Regions from separate parts of the Streptomyces sp. NPDC101490 genome, predicted to be linked through region 1. Evidence: riboswitches for the same ligand, from Rfam matches in the RefSeq annotation. Region 1 holds a riboswitch; the other holds the start of a gene.
What was found. Region 1 has a riboswitch for cobalamin ahead of metE (5-methyltetrahydropteroyltriglutamate--homocysteine S-methyltransferase). Riboswitches for the same ligand answer to the same signal wherever they lie in the genome.
Positions count from the first base shown of each region.

Region 2: linked by a shared signal. The riboswitch ahead of ACIRQY_RS07990 (cobalamin biosynthesis protein) and the one ahead of metE (5-methyltetrahydropteroyltriglutamate--homocysteine S-methyltransferase) in region 1 are both predicted to bind cobalamin.

Region 1 is NZ_JBIWNI010000016.1:156,170-163,521, forward strand. Features, by position in the region: gene ACIRQY_RS25520 (alpha/beta hydrolase family protein) at 1-134, opposite strand, end outside; gene ACIRQY_RS25525 (sensor histidine kinase) at 615-1,961, shown strand; gene ACIRQY_RS25530 (response regulator) at 1,958-2,617, shown strand; gene metE (5-methyltetrahydropteroyltriglutamate--homocysteine S-methyltransferase) at 2,733-5,051, opposite strand; cobalamin riboswitch at 5,236-5,385, opposite strand; gene ACIRQY_RS25540 (acyl-CoA thioesterase) at 5,546-6,034, opposite strand; cobalamin riboswitch at 6,107-6,258, opposite strand; gene ACIRQY_RS25545 (hypothetical protein) at 6,477-7,046, opposite strand; gene ACIRQY_RS25550 (GNAT family N-acetyltransferase) at 7,101-7,352, opposite strand, start outside.
Region 2 is NZ_JBIWNI010000003.1:57,631-64,982, reverse strand. Features, by position in the region: gene ACIRQY_RS07995 (cobyric acid synthase) at 1-1,400, opposite strand, end outside; gene ACIRQY_RS07990 (cobalamin biosynthesis protein) at 1,397-2,359, opposite strand; cobalamin riboswitch at 2,391-2,534, opposite strand; gene ACIRQY_RS07985 (hypothetical protein) at 2,662-2,883, opposite strand; gene ACIRQY_RS07980 (anion permease) at 2,896-4,170, opposite strand; gene ACIRQY_RS07975 (alpha/beta hydrolase) at 4,544-5,671, shown strand; gene ACIRQY_RS07970 (hypothetical protein) at 5,814-7,184, shown strand; gene ACIRQY_RS07965 (VOC family protein) at 7,228-7,352, opposite strand, start outside.

The DNA of each region.
Region 1 (7,352 bases):
AGGACGACGGGAAGCGCCGCGCGACCGGCGGGCGCCTTCACGCCGGTGAGGGGGGTGGCGGCGGCTGTGGTGAGGGCGGCGGCTCCCAGCTTCAGGAGCGTTCTGCGACGGGGAAACCGGGGAGAGGAGGACATGGGCCGGCACCTTCCGGAGCGACGGGTACGGAAACGGGAACGGCGCCAGCCTGCCGACGACCGGCCGCCCCCGGCGACGGGCCACAGGACGATCCCGGGGGCGCACCCCGGTAGCGCGGGAGCCGCCCGCTCCTCCTCGGGGAGGAGCGGGACCGCCCCCCGGGGCGCACCCGGCCGGACGGCCGGGCCGTGGAGCCCGTACGCCTCGGGGAGGAGCGGGGGCGGCCCCCGCTCCCCGGGGCGCACACCGTTCTCCCCCCACGGGAGGAGGCACGGGCCGGGACAGCCGCCCTACCGTGGGGCGGACGCGCGGGTGGGTGACGTCCGGACGGGCCGACCGGTCGGCCGGATCCCCGGCGCCTCGGAGCCGGAGCCTCGGACCCGGGGCCCGAGCGCGGTGCACGGAACACGGTGCACGCAGCACGCAGTACACAGCACGGTGCACGGAACACGGGGCACGGAAGCCGGAGGACGGACACCATGGCCGAAGACGTGGAGCCGGAACGCCCTCGCGGGCCCGTCCGGGAGGCGGTCTCCCCGGTGGTGCGTCTGGCGGCGCGGGTGCCGCCCCCGGCCTGGGACGCCGTGCTCGCGGCGGCCGTCTTCGCGGTGACCCTCGGGCCCGCACGGCTGACGGACGCCACCGGACTCGCCCTGCAGACGGCGCTCGTGCTGCCGCTGGTGTGGCGGCGCCGGGCACCCCTGGCCGTCTTCGGGGCGATCGCCGCCGTCGCGTCCGTACAGCTCCTGCTGGACATCCAACTGCCCGCCGATGTCGCCCTGTTGGTCGCGCTGGGCACGGTCGGCGCCCACCGCCCCGGCCGGTGGGCCCTCGGGGCCGCGCTGGTCCTTGAGGCAGGGGCCCTGCTGTCGGCGGCCCGCTGGGCCCCCGAAGGCCGGTTCCTCGCCTCCGCCGCCGCGCTGACCGCGGCGGTCGTCGCCAGTGCGCTGCTCGGGGTCAACGCCCGGATCGGACGGAAGGCCCGGGAGGACCGCGCCGCCCATCTGGAGCGCGAGCGCGAACGGCGGGAACGGCTCGCGGTGCTCGAAGAACGGGCCCGTATCGCGAGGGAGTTGCACGACAGCGTCAGTCACGGCCTGTCCGTGGTCGTCGCCCTCGCCGACGCCGTCGGACACGCACGGCCCGAGGACACCCGCCCGGTGACGGACCGGATCGCCGAGACCGGACGGCAGGCGCTGGCCGACATGCGGCGCTCCCTCGGACTCCTCGGGGACGGCGACCCCGACGCCGTACGTCATCCACCGCCCGGACTCGCGCAGTTGGAGACCCTCCGGGAGCGGACCGGGGCGGCGGGCCTGCCGACCCGCCTCCGGCTGGACGGCGACCCGACCCGCGTTCCCGCCGGGACACAGCTCACCGCCTACCGGATCGTGCAGGAATCGCTGACGAACGCGCTCAGGCACACCCCGCCGGGCACCCGCGCCGAGGTCCGTGTCGTCTGCTCCCCGGACGCCGTCACCGTCGAGGTCACCGACGACGGCCCCCCGGCCGCCGCCACCGCGCCCGGCCGTGGCATCACCGGGATGCGGGAGCGCGTGAGCGCCCACGGCGGAACCCTCCGCGCGGGCCCGCTCCCCGGCGGCGGCTGGCGGGTCACCGCCCGCCTGGGCCGTGTCGCGGAAGTCCCGCCTGCCCGGGGGCGCCTGGCACGCACGCTCGCCGCGTTGTCGGGACCACCTCCACGCATCCGGTATGGGGACGACCCTCCGCCTCACGACCGCCCGCACCGGACGCCCCCGGGCCGGCCCTCCGAGCAGACGGCGCTCCTTCCGGAACACGCCCCCGACCCGGACGGAGAGCGGTGAGCGTCCGGGTGCTCGTCGCCGACGACGAGGAACTGCTGCGGGTGGCGTTCACCATGATCCTGCGCGCCGAACCCGGCATGGACGTGGTCGGCGAGGCCGCCGACGGGGAGACGGCCGTCCGGCTGGCACGCCGACTGCGCCCGGACGTCGTCCTGATGGACGTGCGGATGCCCGGCACCGACGGCATCGAGGCGACGCGCCGCACGGTCCGGGAGGCACCGGGGACGCGGGTGCTCGTCCTCACCACCTTCGACCTCGACGCGTACGCCTTTGAAGCGCTCCGCGCCGGGGCGTCGGGATTCCTCCTCAAGAACACCCGGCCGGAAGAACTGCTCACCGCGATCCGCGACGTGGCGCGCGGAGACGCGGCGCTCTCGCCCCGCGTCACCCGCCGCCTCCTCCAGAGGTTCGCGCACCAGCTCCCCGTCACGACCCCGGGCGCCGACGAACGCCTCCACCGCCTCACGCCCCGCGAACACGAGATCCTGACCGCCCTCGCCCGGGGCCTCACCAACGGGGAGATCGCCATGGCCCTCGACCTGGCCGAACCCACGGTGAAACGCCACATCGGCCACGTCCTCACCAAACTCCACCTGCGCGACCGCGTCCAGGCCGTGATCTTCGCGTACGAGACGGGCCTGGTCGGCCGGACGTGAAACGGATCCCGAGCGCGGCGACATCCGCCACCCGCGGCGGTGTTCAGGACGGGTTCCGCGGGTGGTGCCGGCCGCCCGGGACGGCTGTCGTTCCGGGCGGCCGACGTGCGGCGGGTCAGGTGGTGGGCAGCTCGTCGCGGAGGGTGCGGGCGGCGGTGACGAGGTTCTCCAGGGAGGTCCGGGTCTCGGGCCAGCCACGGGTCTTCAGACCGCAGTCCGGGTTGACCCAGAGCCGGTCGGCGGGGATGGCCTCAAGTCCCTTGCGGAGCAGGGCCGTCGCCTCCTCGGCGGAGGGAACGCGCGGGGAGTGGATGTCCCAGACGCCCGGTCCCGCCTCCCGGGGGTAGCCGTGGGCGGCGAGTTCCCGGGCCACCTGCATGTGGGAGCGGGCCGCCTCCAGGCTGATGACGTCGGCGTCCAGGTCGTCGATGGCCTGCACGATGTCGCCGAACTCGGCGTAGCACATGTGGGTGTGGATCTGGGTGTCCGGCCGCACCCCGGCCGTGGTGAGCCGGAACGCCTCGGTGGCCCAGGCCAGATAGGCCGGGTGATCGGCCGCCCGCAGCGGCAGGGTCTCGCGCAGCGCGGGCTCGTCCACCTGGATGACGGAGGTCCCCGCGGCCTCCAGGTCGTCCACCTCGTCGCGCAGGGCGAGCGCCACCTGGCGCGCCGTGTCGGCGAGCGGCTGGTCGTCACGGACGAACGACCAGGCGAGCATCGTGACCGGCCCGGTGAGCATCCCCTTGACCGGCTTGGCGGTGAGGGACTGGGCGTACGCGGTCCAGCGCACCGTCATCGGCTTCGGGCGGGAGATGTCACCGGCGAGGATCGGCGGCCGGACGTACCGCGTGCCGTACGACTGCACCCAGCCGTGCCGGGTGGCCAGGTAGCCGTCGAGCTGCTCGGCGAAGTACTGCACCATGTCGTTGCGTTCGGGTTCGCCGTGGACGAGGACGTCGACGCCGGTCTTCTCCTGGAAGGCGATCACCTCCCGGATCTCGGCCCTGATCCGCTCCTCGTAACCCGCCGCGTCGAGCGAGCCCGCCCGCAGGTCCGCGCGGGCGGTGCGCAGTTCCGTGGTCTGCGGGAAGGACCCGATGGTGGTGGTCGGCAACGGCGGCAGCCCGAGGTGCGCCCGCTGGGCGGCGGCCCGTTCGGCGTACGGCTGGGAGCGGCGGCCGTCGGCGTCGGTGACGGCCCCGACGCGGGCGCGTACGGCCGGGTCGCGGGTGAGGGGGGACTCGGCGCGGGAGGAGAGCGCGGCACGGTTGGCGGCCAGCTCACCGGCGATGGCACCGGTGCCCCGGGAGAGTCCGGCGGCCAGGGTGACGGTCTCGGCGGTCTTCTGCCGGGCGAAGGCCAGCCAGCGCAGGATCTGCGGGTCGACGTCCTTCTCGGCCGTCGCGTCGAGCGGCACATGGAGCAGCGAGCAGGAGGCGGAGACGTCCACGCGGTCCGCGAGACCGAGGAGGGTGCCGAGGGTGGTGAGGGACTTCTGCAGGTCGGTGACCCAGATGTTGCGGCCGTCGACCACGCCCGCGACGAGCCGCTTCCCCGGCAGGCCGCCGACGGCGGCGAGCCCGGCCAGGTTGGCGGCGGCGGGCCCGGTGAAGTCCAGGGCGAGCCCCTCCACGGGCGCCTTGGCGAGGACCGGGAGGGCGTCGCCGAGCCGGTCGAAGTAGGAGGCGACGAGGATCTTCGGCCGGTCCTCGACGGCACCGAGGTCACGGTAGGCGCGGGCGGCGGTGTTCAGGTCGGCGGGCGTGCGGTCCTGTACGAGGGCGGGCTCGTCGAGCTGTACCCATTCCGCGCCCGCCGCGCGCAGGTCCGCGAGCACTTCGGCGTACACGGGCAGGAGCCGGTCCAGCAGGGTCAGCGGCTGGAAGTCCTCGGCCACTCCCGGGGCGGGCTTGGCGAGGAGGAGGTAGGTGACCGGCCCGACCAGGACGGGACGGGCGGTCAGACCGAGCGCGAGGGCCTCCTTCAGCTCCGCGACCTGCTTGGTCGAGTCGGCCGTGAAGACGGTGTCGGGCCCCAGCTCGGGCACGAGGTAGTGGTAGTTGGTGTCGAACCACTTGGTCATCTCCAGCGGAGCGACGTCCTGGGTGCCGCGCGCCATGGCGAAGTAGCCGTCGGTGGCGTCGGCGGCCACGGCCTCCCGGTGCCGGCCGGGGACCGCGCCCACCATCACGGTGGTGTCCAGGACGTGGTCGTAGAACGAGAAGTCGCCGGTCGGCACCTCGGCGATGCCCGCCCCGGAGAGTTCGAGCCAGTTCGCCCGGCGCAGTCCGGCGGCGACGGCGTGGAGGGCGTCGGCGGTGACCCGGCCCTTCCAGTAGCCCTCGACCGCCTTCTTGAGTTCACGGTCACGGCCCTGGCGGGGGTAGCCGTACACGGTGGCGCGTGCCGCGGGTGCCGCGGAGTTCGTGGTCACGGAGATCTCCTTCACGAGATGGATCCCTGAGGTCCGGAGACCTGGCGAGACACGGAAGGAGTGACCGGAGACGGAGGGACGCGCGTGCACGGCATGGCACGGCTGTCCGCCCGTATGGTCGCCGACCCGCCCTCGAGGTCACCGGATGACCGCGCGCGGAATCGTCCGCGTGCGGGCAACGGGCAGGTCTTCGGACTCGCGGGCGCGTTCTCCTGGGGGAGTTCACCTAGTGGCCGTCGCTTCCCAGGTCCGGTGTCGGATCCAGTGCGTATGACGGCGGTCGTTCCCGCTCACCGCTGCGGGGCAGTCCCGGATTCCCACCGGGTTCCCTCTTGCGACGCCCCCGCCTGGCGGACGGGGCGAACCAGCTGCACGCGCCAGGGTACGGGTCGCGCCGGACGAGCGCCGGATGTTGTCCGAATCCCGGACGGTCCCTGACCTGATCCGTGCGGCACGGGGCCGCGGTCCCCGGAGGAACGGCGGCCCCGTCCCCCTCAGGACAGGCCGGGCAGCGCGGTGACGAGGGCGGGCACGGGACGCGGACCGCCGTCCGCGTCGATCGCCACGAAGGTGAGGAAGGCGGTGGCCACTTCGGTGACGGGACCGGAGTTGTTCCAGCGTTCGGCGGTCACCCGCACGCCGACGGTCATGGAGGTCCGTCCGGCCCGTTCGAGCCCGGCCTCCACGCTCAGCAGGTCCCCGGCGCGTACGGGGGCCAGGAACGTCATCCGGTCGACGGACGCGGTCACGGCGGGTCCGTCGGCGTGGCGCCCGGCGGCGGCCGCGGCGGCGTCGTCGATGAGCTTCATCATCACCCCGCCGTGGATGGTGCCGTACAGATTGGTGTCGTGGTCGCTCATGATGTGGGCGAGGACCACCCGGGAGTCGTCCGGGGTCTTCCCCTTACGGGGAACGGGAGCGCGGGCGGGGCCCGGGGTGTCGGTGGGGTCTGCGGCAAGGCCGGTGACGGCGGGATCTGCCACGTCAACTCTCCTTCGCGAGTCGCGGCTCGGCGGTTCCGCACGCACGGGGTGTCCGGCGCGCGGACAGCGGGCAGGTCTTCGGACTCGCGGGCGCGTTCTCCTGGGGGAGTTCACCTAGTGGCCGTCGCTTCCCAGGTCCGGTGTGCCGGGCCCAGTGCGTATGACGGCGGTCGTTCCCGCTCACCGCTGCGGGGCAGTCCCGGATTCCCACCGGGTTCCCTCTTGCGACGCCCCCGCCTGGCGGACGGGGCGAACCAGCTGCCCCGCCAGCCTACGTGCCGTCCACCACGTGGAGAGCGGACCCGAGGAGGATTCCGGCGCCATGGCCACGGCGCCGCCCGGTCTCGTCCCGGAGGGACCCGCCGTCGAGCAGGGCCGGCCGGTCCGTCCGGCGGACCGCCGCACAGCGACCCGCGCCGTCCTGAGGCCCTCCGGACGCGCGTCACTCCAGACCGGAGGAGTTCAGGACGGCGCGGGTCGTCTCGGTGTCGACGCGCAGCGCGAGCCGGGCGAGGTCGGCCGTGCCGTGGACCAGGGTCCCCCGCCTCCGGGCGGACAGCGCCGCGGACTCGATCCGCAGCCACAGGGCCGGATTGTCCAGGAGGACCCGGAGGTCCACCTCGGCCCACCCGCCCTCCCCGTCGCGCAGGCGCAGCCGCCGGGCGGTGCCCGTCGGCCACGCGACCGCCGTGAGCAGATCGGTGCGGACCGTCCTGGTGACCCACAGCCCCCGGGCCGTCAGCAGCCCCGGGGCCAGGCTCACCCGTGCGGGCAGCAGGACCACGAACAGCAGCGCCGACAGCGCGATCCAGCCGAGGGTGTGGGACAGCGGCAGCCCGTACGCCCCGGCGTCCACGCCCAGCGACGTCCCAAGCAGCAGGCCCGCGCAGACGGCCGCCGCACGGGCCTCGCCCGGCCAGCCCCTGTCGTGCAGGACGTCGGAGGCGGCGCCGGGCAGAGGGGCGGGAGAGGGACCGGGGACGGGAGCGGGGGTACGGACAGGAGGCTGCATGGCGCCGACGCTAGGACCCCGGGCCGTCCCGACCCGCCGGGGACAACGCGGTGTTTACGCGGCGGCGGGCAGATTTGACGTCCCGCTGACGGCGGTGGCGGTGAAGGGCCCGGTCGAGTGGTGGACGTACTCCCGGACCAGCCGGAAACCGGCCGACCAGCCGAGCAGACGGCTCGCCCGGTTCTCCCGCGAACAGCTCCAGGTCGCGGTGTGCCCGCGCGCGGCGACATCGGCGGTCAGGCCCTCCACACAGGCGAGGCCGAGGTGCTGCCGCCGCTCCCCGGGGGCGGTGGCGCAGGCCACGTC
Region 2 (7,352 bases), on a different contig from region 1:
TCGAGCTGCTCCTCGCGGAGCGCCCCGAACGAGGTGTCCGGCGCCGGGACGAAGCGGCGCCCGGCCGCCGAGGCGACCTCCCGCAGGAACGCGCGCCGGAAACCGTCGCTCTCCAGCGAGCCGTGCCAGTGGGTGCCCCACACGGACCCCACCTGGCATCCGTCGAGGAACGTCTCGCCGCCCAGGACCTCGGCGACGCCGTGGTGGATCTCGTACCCCTCGACGCGTTCCCCGAGGGCCTCGCCCGTCGGCCGGGCGAGGGTCTTCTCGCGGGCGAAGCGGACCCGTACGGGCAGCAGCCCCAGCCCGGCGACGGCCCCCGCCCTCGACTCGACCTCGTCGTCGATGTGCTCGCCGAGGACCTGGAAGCCGCCGCAGATCCCCAGCACCGGACGGCCCTCGGCCGCGCGCCGGACGAGGGCGTCGGCGAGTCCCCGCTCGCGCAGCCAGGCCAGCGCCCGGACCGTGCCCCGGGTGCCGGGCACGACGACGAGGTCCGCGTCGACGAGTTCCTCGGGCCGGTCGACGAAGCGGACGACGACGCCCGGCTCGGCCGCCAGCGCGTCCACGTCCGTGAAGTTGGACATCAGCGGTACGGCGCAGACGGCGACCCGCAGCACGTCCGCGCCGACCGGCGGGGCGACGACCGACTCGCGGACCGTGCCGCGCAGCGAGACGCGCAGCCCGTCCTCCTCGTCGATGCCGAGGCCGTGCGCGTACGGCAGGACGCCGAAGGTGCGGCGGCCGGTCAGCCCGTGCAGCATGTCGAGGCCCGGTTCGAGGAGGCTCACATCGCCCCGGAACTTGTTCACCAGGTATCCGGCGACCAGCTCCTGGTCCTCGGGGGCCAGCAGCGCCGTCGTGCCGAAGAACTGGGCGAAGACCCCGCCCCGGTCGATGTCGCCGACCACCACGACGGGCAGCCGCGCGGCCCGCGCGACCCCCATGTTGACGATGTCGGTGCGCCGCAGGTTGATCTCGGCGGGGCTGCCCGCGCCCTCGCAGATCACCGCGTCGTAGCTGCTCCGCAGCTCCTCCAGGCAGGCCATCACCGGCTCGAACAGCTCCTTCTGCCGTCCGCCGTGGTAGCCCCGGGCGCTCATCTCGCCGACCGGCCGGCCCATCAGGACGACCTGGCTGGAGCGGTCGCCGCCCGGCTTGAGGAGCACCGGGTTCATCAGCGCCGTCGGCTCCACCCGGGCGGCCTGCGCCTGCATGGCCTGGGCCCGGCCTATCTCGGCGCCCTCGCGGGTCACGAAGGAGTTCAGGGACATGTTCTGTCCCTTGAACGGCGCCACCTTCAGGCCCTTTCGGACCAGCCAGCGGCAGATCCCGGCCGTCACGACGCTCTTCCCGGCATCGGACGTCGTACCGGCGACCAGCAGCCCCCCACCCCTCACTTCGTCCTCCGCTTCACGGTGTCGGTCAGCATCCGGCCGCCCACGCAGACGGCCAGGGTGAGCGCGGTGACCCGGCGGGACAGCCGGACCGCCCGTTCGATGTCGGGCACCTCGACGGCCCGGCCCGTCGTGTTGAGCACCGGCCGGTGCTCGACCCGGCCGCCGTACGCGAGGGTGCCGCCGAGCCGTACGCCGAGCGCGCCCGCGAAGGACGCCTCGACGGGGCCCGCGTTGGGGCTGGGGTGGTGTGCCGCGTCCGCCCGCCAGGCCCGTACGGACCCGCGCGGGTCCCCGCCCGCGACGGTGGCGAGGACGGCCGTCAGCCGGGCGCCGGGCCAGCCCGCGAGGTCGTCGAGCCGGGCCGAGGCCCAGCCGAAGCGGCGGTGCCGCGCGGACTTGTGGCCGACCATCGCGTCCAGGGTGTTCACGGCCCGGAAGCCGAGCAGCCCGGGCACGCCCGCGACCGCGCCCCAGAACAGGGCGCCGACCACGGCGTCGGAGGTGTTCTCGGCGACGGACTCGACGACGGCGCGGGCCATCGCGGGCCCGTCCAGGGAGTGCGGGTCGCGCCCGCACAGGTGCGGCAGCCGCTCCCGGGCCACCTCCAGGTCCCCGGCGGCCAGCGCCCCGCCGATCGCGCGGGCCTCCCGGCCCAGGGTCGTCCCGCCGACGACGGCCCAGACGGAGACGGCGGTGAGGGCGACGGCGGCGGACGGCCGGTCGCGCACGGTCCGTGCGGCGAGGGCGCCCAGGGCCACGGCGGTTCCGGCGCAGACGGCGGTGTGCAGGGCGCCCCAGCCCCGGTGGTCGTGGTGGAGGCGGTCCTCGACGGCGGCGGCGGCCCGGCCGAACGCGGCGACGGGATGCCCCCTCCGGGGGTCGCCGACGAGCAGGTCCACGGCGAGACCGGCGGCGGTGCCGCACGCGAACACACCGGTGGTACGGGGGAGGCCGGGCATGGCGCTCTGTCCTCACTCAGGGTCCGCGCCCTGGATCGACGTCACCGGCGGCGAGAGTTCCTGGCTCCCGGACCCCTGGGGTCCGGTCACAGTGGCGGGACCGCGCCGGATTCGCACCGGACTTCCTCTTCTGCCGCCGTCTTGGCCCCGGCAGTCCACCACGCCCCGAGAACAGCCGTCAACTCACCCTTGACCTGCGACGGGTCACTGTGCGGAGCACCACAGACACGGCCCGGACGCGCACGGAGGCCGGGTGGCCGCACACGAGGTGCGGCCACCCGGCCTCCGGGGAGCGTGGACCGTCAGACGACGATCAGGTAGATGCCGTACGACACGGCCGCGACGCACAGGGCGAAGCAGGCGTAGGCGCCGGTACGGGCCAGGACGGCGGAGCCGCCCCGCGCGGCGGCCTGCTCCTGCTTGGAGAGGCCGACGATGCCGAGGGTGAAGAGGCCCACGAGGGCGAGAGTGGCCACGAGGCTGACTCCGAACACGGAGCCGAGGGCCGCCCAGTCGATCTTCATGTCGTTCGTTCCTTACACCGCTGCGGCGGAGGCCGGGGGAGCGGACGGGTCGATGGGGGCCGGGGCCGGGATGGTCGTCTTCAGGTCCGCGTCCGTGACGGTGCCGAAGGAGCCGGCCGGCGGCGGCGGGGTGACGGCGGCCATCGCGGTGGTCACCACGCCCGCGGGCTCCGCCGGGGCGTCGGTCTCGACCTCGTTGACGTTGTGGTGGTCGACCGGCTTGCGGCGGGACAGCACCCAGATGTAGGCCGAGCCGCCGACCAGGACGGCCGCGGTGGCGGCGATGCCCCAGGGGCCCTGCTTGGTGAGGAACTCGGCACCGGCGCCGACCAGACCCGCGGCGGGCAGGGTCAGGCCCCAGGCGACGAACATCCGGGTCGCGGTCGACCAGCGGACGACACCGCCCTTGCGGCCGAGACCGGCACCCATCACGGCACCCGAGCAGGACTGGGTGGTGGAGAGGGAGAAGCCGAGGTGCGAGGAGGCCAGGATGACCGTCGCGGCGCTGGTCTGGGCGGTGAAGCCCTGCTGCGGCTGGAGGTCGGTGAGGCCCTTGCCCATGGTGCGGATGATGCGCCAGCCGCCGAGGTAGGTACCGAGGGCGATGGCGACACCGGCGGAGACGATGACCCAGAAGGGCGGGTTGGCACCAGGGGCGACGACGCCCTGGGTGACCAGCGCGAGGGTGATGATGCCCATCGTCTTCTGCGCGTCGTTGGTGCCGTGGGCCAGGGAGACGAGACCGGCGGAGGCGATCTGGCCGACCCGGTAGCCCTTGGCGGTGTGCTTCTCCTCGGTCTTCGCGCCGATCTTGTACGTCAGGCGGGTCGCCAGCATCGCGGCGAGACCGGCGACGAGCGGGGCGGCGATGGCCGGGATCAGCACCTTGGTGATGATCGTCGGGCCGTTCACGGCCGACCAGCCGGCCGACATGACCGCGGCGCCGATGAGGCCGCCGAAGAGGGCGTGGGACGAGCTGGACGGCAGGCCCAGGAGCCAGGTCAGCAGGTTCCACAGGATCGCGCCGACCAGCGCGGCGAAGATCACCTCTGTTCGGATGCCCTCTTCGTTGATGATCCCGCCGGAGATCGTCTTGGCGACCTCCACGGACAGGAACGCGCCGACGAGGTTGAGCACGGCGGACATGGCCACCGCCGTCTTGGGCTTGAGCGCACCGGTCGAGATGGTCGTGGCCATCGCGTTCGCGGTGTCGTGGAAACCGTTCGTGAAATCGAACACGAGAGCTGTCACGACCACAATGGCGAGCAGCAGCGTGATGTGTTCCATTTACCCAGGCAATCGTTTGACGTCAGTGGCCAGCCGAACGTAAGCAACCTGGGTGAACGGAAGGTGAACTGGGTAGGGCGCGACGGTGTCTCTATCCGGTGTCAACAGATTCCGCTTACGGCTCCCGGGCACCCGCTGTCCACGATGCGGTCACCCCGCAACCCCGGGTAATCCCGGACGACACCGGGCACGTACGACCTGTCCCGGTTCCGCCCCCGCCACCCGGTTCCGCTCCCCGGACCGGACCATCCGACCGGGGGACCCCCCTGAGGAGACTCATGTCACTCCCCCGGGGGACCCCGCGGCCCGCTCCCCGCCCCCCGGGCGGCCCCGTCCGGTGGCAGCCCGCCGCCACCCTGCCGAGACTGGGAACGTGCGCCCCGCTACAGCGACGGCAGCGGCCGTCACCACCCTGCTCGGTGTCGGCGCGGCCGCGGTCGCGGCCGGCCGGTACGCCAGCGACGCCGCCCTCAAGGCGCCGTCCGGACGTCCCCTGCCCGGGGAACCCCGACTGACCGTGCACGCCACCGGCCCCGAACGGATCACCCTCACCCGGGGCCTCGCCTCACTGCGCCCCGGCACCTACGGCATCGAGGGCCACGGCCTGCACGCCGTCGTCGGCCCCGTCCTCGACCGCGTCCCGCACACCGCCGACACCGTCGTCCGGCGCCTCGAACGGGTCGAGCTCGGCGTCGTCGCCCCCGGCGTCCGCGTCCGCCTCACCCCCCAGCTCCACCGGGGCACCCCGACCTCCGCCCTCGGCATCCCCCACGAGGACACCGAGATCCCCGGCGAACTCGGCCCCCTGCCCGCCTGGCTGGCCGCCGCCCCCCGCAGCACCTGGGTCATCGCCCTGCACGGCCTCGGCACCACCCGCGAGCACCCGCTGAACGTCCTCCCCTTCTTCCACCGGAGCAAGGTCCCCGTCCTGATCCCCGCCTACCGGGGCGACGAGGGCGCGCCGCCCTCCCCCGACGGACTCGCCCACCTCGGCGCCTCCGAATGGCGCGACGTCGACGCCGCCATCCGCTACGCCCTCCGCCGGGGCGCCGGCCAGGTCGTCCTGCACGGCTGGGGGACCGGCGCCACGATGGCCCTGCGCGCCGCCGCCGAATCCGGCGTCCGCGACCGGATCGCCGGACTCGTCCTCGACTCCCCGGTCCTCGACTGGGAAGCCACCCTGCGCAACCTCGCCGCCGCCCGGCACGTCCCCGGACCGCTGATCCCGCTCGCCGTCCGCGCCGCCCAGGGCAGGACCGGCCCGCACGGCGACCTCCTCGAAGCCGCCTCCGCGCCCGACGCCCTGCGCGTCCCCGTCCTCCTCCTGCACGGGCCCGACGACACCCTCGCCTCCTGGGAACCCTCCGTCGAGCTGGCCGCCCGCCGCCCCGACCTCGTCACCCTCCAGACCGTCCGGCACGCCCCCCACGCCTGTCTGTGGAACGCCGACCCCGTCCGTTACGAGGAGGGCCTCCGCCGCTTCCTCACCCCCCTCCTCTGAGGAGGGCCGGACGGCCCGGGCCGGACGGGTCCCCGGACCCCTCCGCCCGCACCCGCCACGACGGGGTGGCCGATTCCGATTGGGCTTTCGGGCCGTCAGCGGGAAGACTGCCCCCGTGACGTCTCGAAAGCCCGATGAACCATTGGCGCGCAACTCCAGACTCCGACTCGTCCGCCCGCGGGCGCTGGCCACTGCCCGACGGGCCGTGACGACCCGGCGCACCCGGCCGGCGCCGAGGCCGCCCGAGGGCACTCCGCCCCGCGCGGAACTCGCCCGCCAGGCCCGGCACGTCCTCGCCGACGCCGTACGGATCGCCCGCTGGGCCGCCGTCGAGCGCGGCGCGGGCGCGGCCCCCGGCACCGGCCCCGCCCGGGAACGGGCCGCCGCCGCACTGGACCTGACACCCGGCCAGATCCGGGCCGGCTGGGACCGGGCCCGGCTCGCCGGACTCGTCGAACTCCACGGCGGCACCGCCCGCCCCGGCTGGCGCCTCCACGCCTGGGACCGCGACGACTCCGCCGTGCTGCGCGGCTGGGTCGCGCTCCTCGACGCCTGGTCCCTGGTGCACCCGTCCCCCGAGGACGTCGCGCCGGGCGCCGTCGCCGAGGTCGTCGAGGCCCTCCCGCAGGTCCTCACCCTGCTCCAGCTCTCCCACGGCCCGGTCGACGTCCCCGTCCTCCTCGACCTCCTCGGCCAGCGCGTCGAGGAACTGCGCGAGGAGCGCTGCGAGGTCCCGCCCGCGGAACCCGCCCCCGAGACCCAGGACACCCCCGGCACCGACGGGCTCCCCGCCCTCCTCGACTGGGCCCTCGAAGGCCTCGCGGCCGTCGGCGCGCTCACCCTCGGCCCCGGCCCCGAGGCGCGGCACGCCACCCTCACCCCGCTCGGCAACTGGGCTGTCTGGGTCAAGCTGGAGCAGATCTGCGTCGCCGCGCAGAGCCCCGCGGGCAACATCGAGCAGTCCGCCGAGGACATGCTCAGGGGCTGCGCCCGGCTCACCCCCGGACCCGCCCGCGCCGAGTACCGCGCCTGGCTCGCCGCCCGCACCCTCTCCAGCGCGGTGACCGAACTCCTCACCGTCGCCCGGGGCGAGGACGCCCTGCTGCGCGGGCTCGCCTTCGAGGCGCTCCGGGTCGTCGGCGCCCCCGCCGAGGCCGAGGTCCGCGCCACCGTCGCCGAGCCGTCACTGCGCCCGTACGCCCTGCTCTGGCTCGCCGAGTACGAGGGCGCCGACCCCGACGACGCCCAGGAGGTGCTGACCCGCGAGGAGGCCACCTGGCTCTGGGTGGACACGGCGGCGGCCGTCGCGGACCACGGCGAGAGCGCGCTGCTCGTCCGGCACCTCGACTCCGCCGTGCAGGGCACCGTCCCGGCGCTGCTCGACGAGGTCCGCGCCGTCGGTCACCCCCGTACGGTCCAGGTCCTGGTCGCCCTCGCCGCCGCCCACCCGGACCCGGCCCTCGCGAAGGCGGTCCGCAGGGCCGCCTTCCAGGTCCACACCGGGGGAGAGTGACGGGCCCCGGCCCGGCGCGTCACGTCCTCAGCCCGGCGCCCCGCTACTCGGCGGCGCCGGGCAGGTACGTCCCGAAGCTCCAGACGTTCCCCTCGGCGTCCCGGGCCGCGTACTCCCGCGAGCCGTAGTCCTGGTCCCGGAGCGGCAGCACGATCTCGGCGCCGCGGG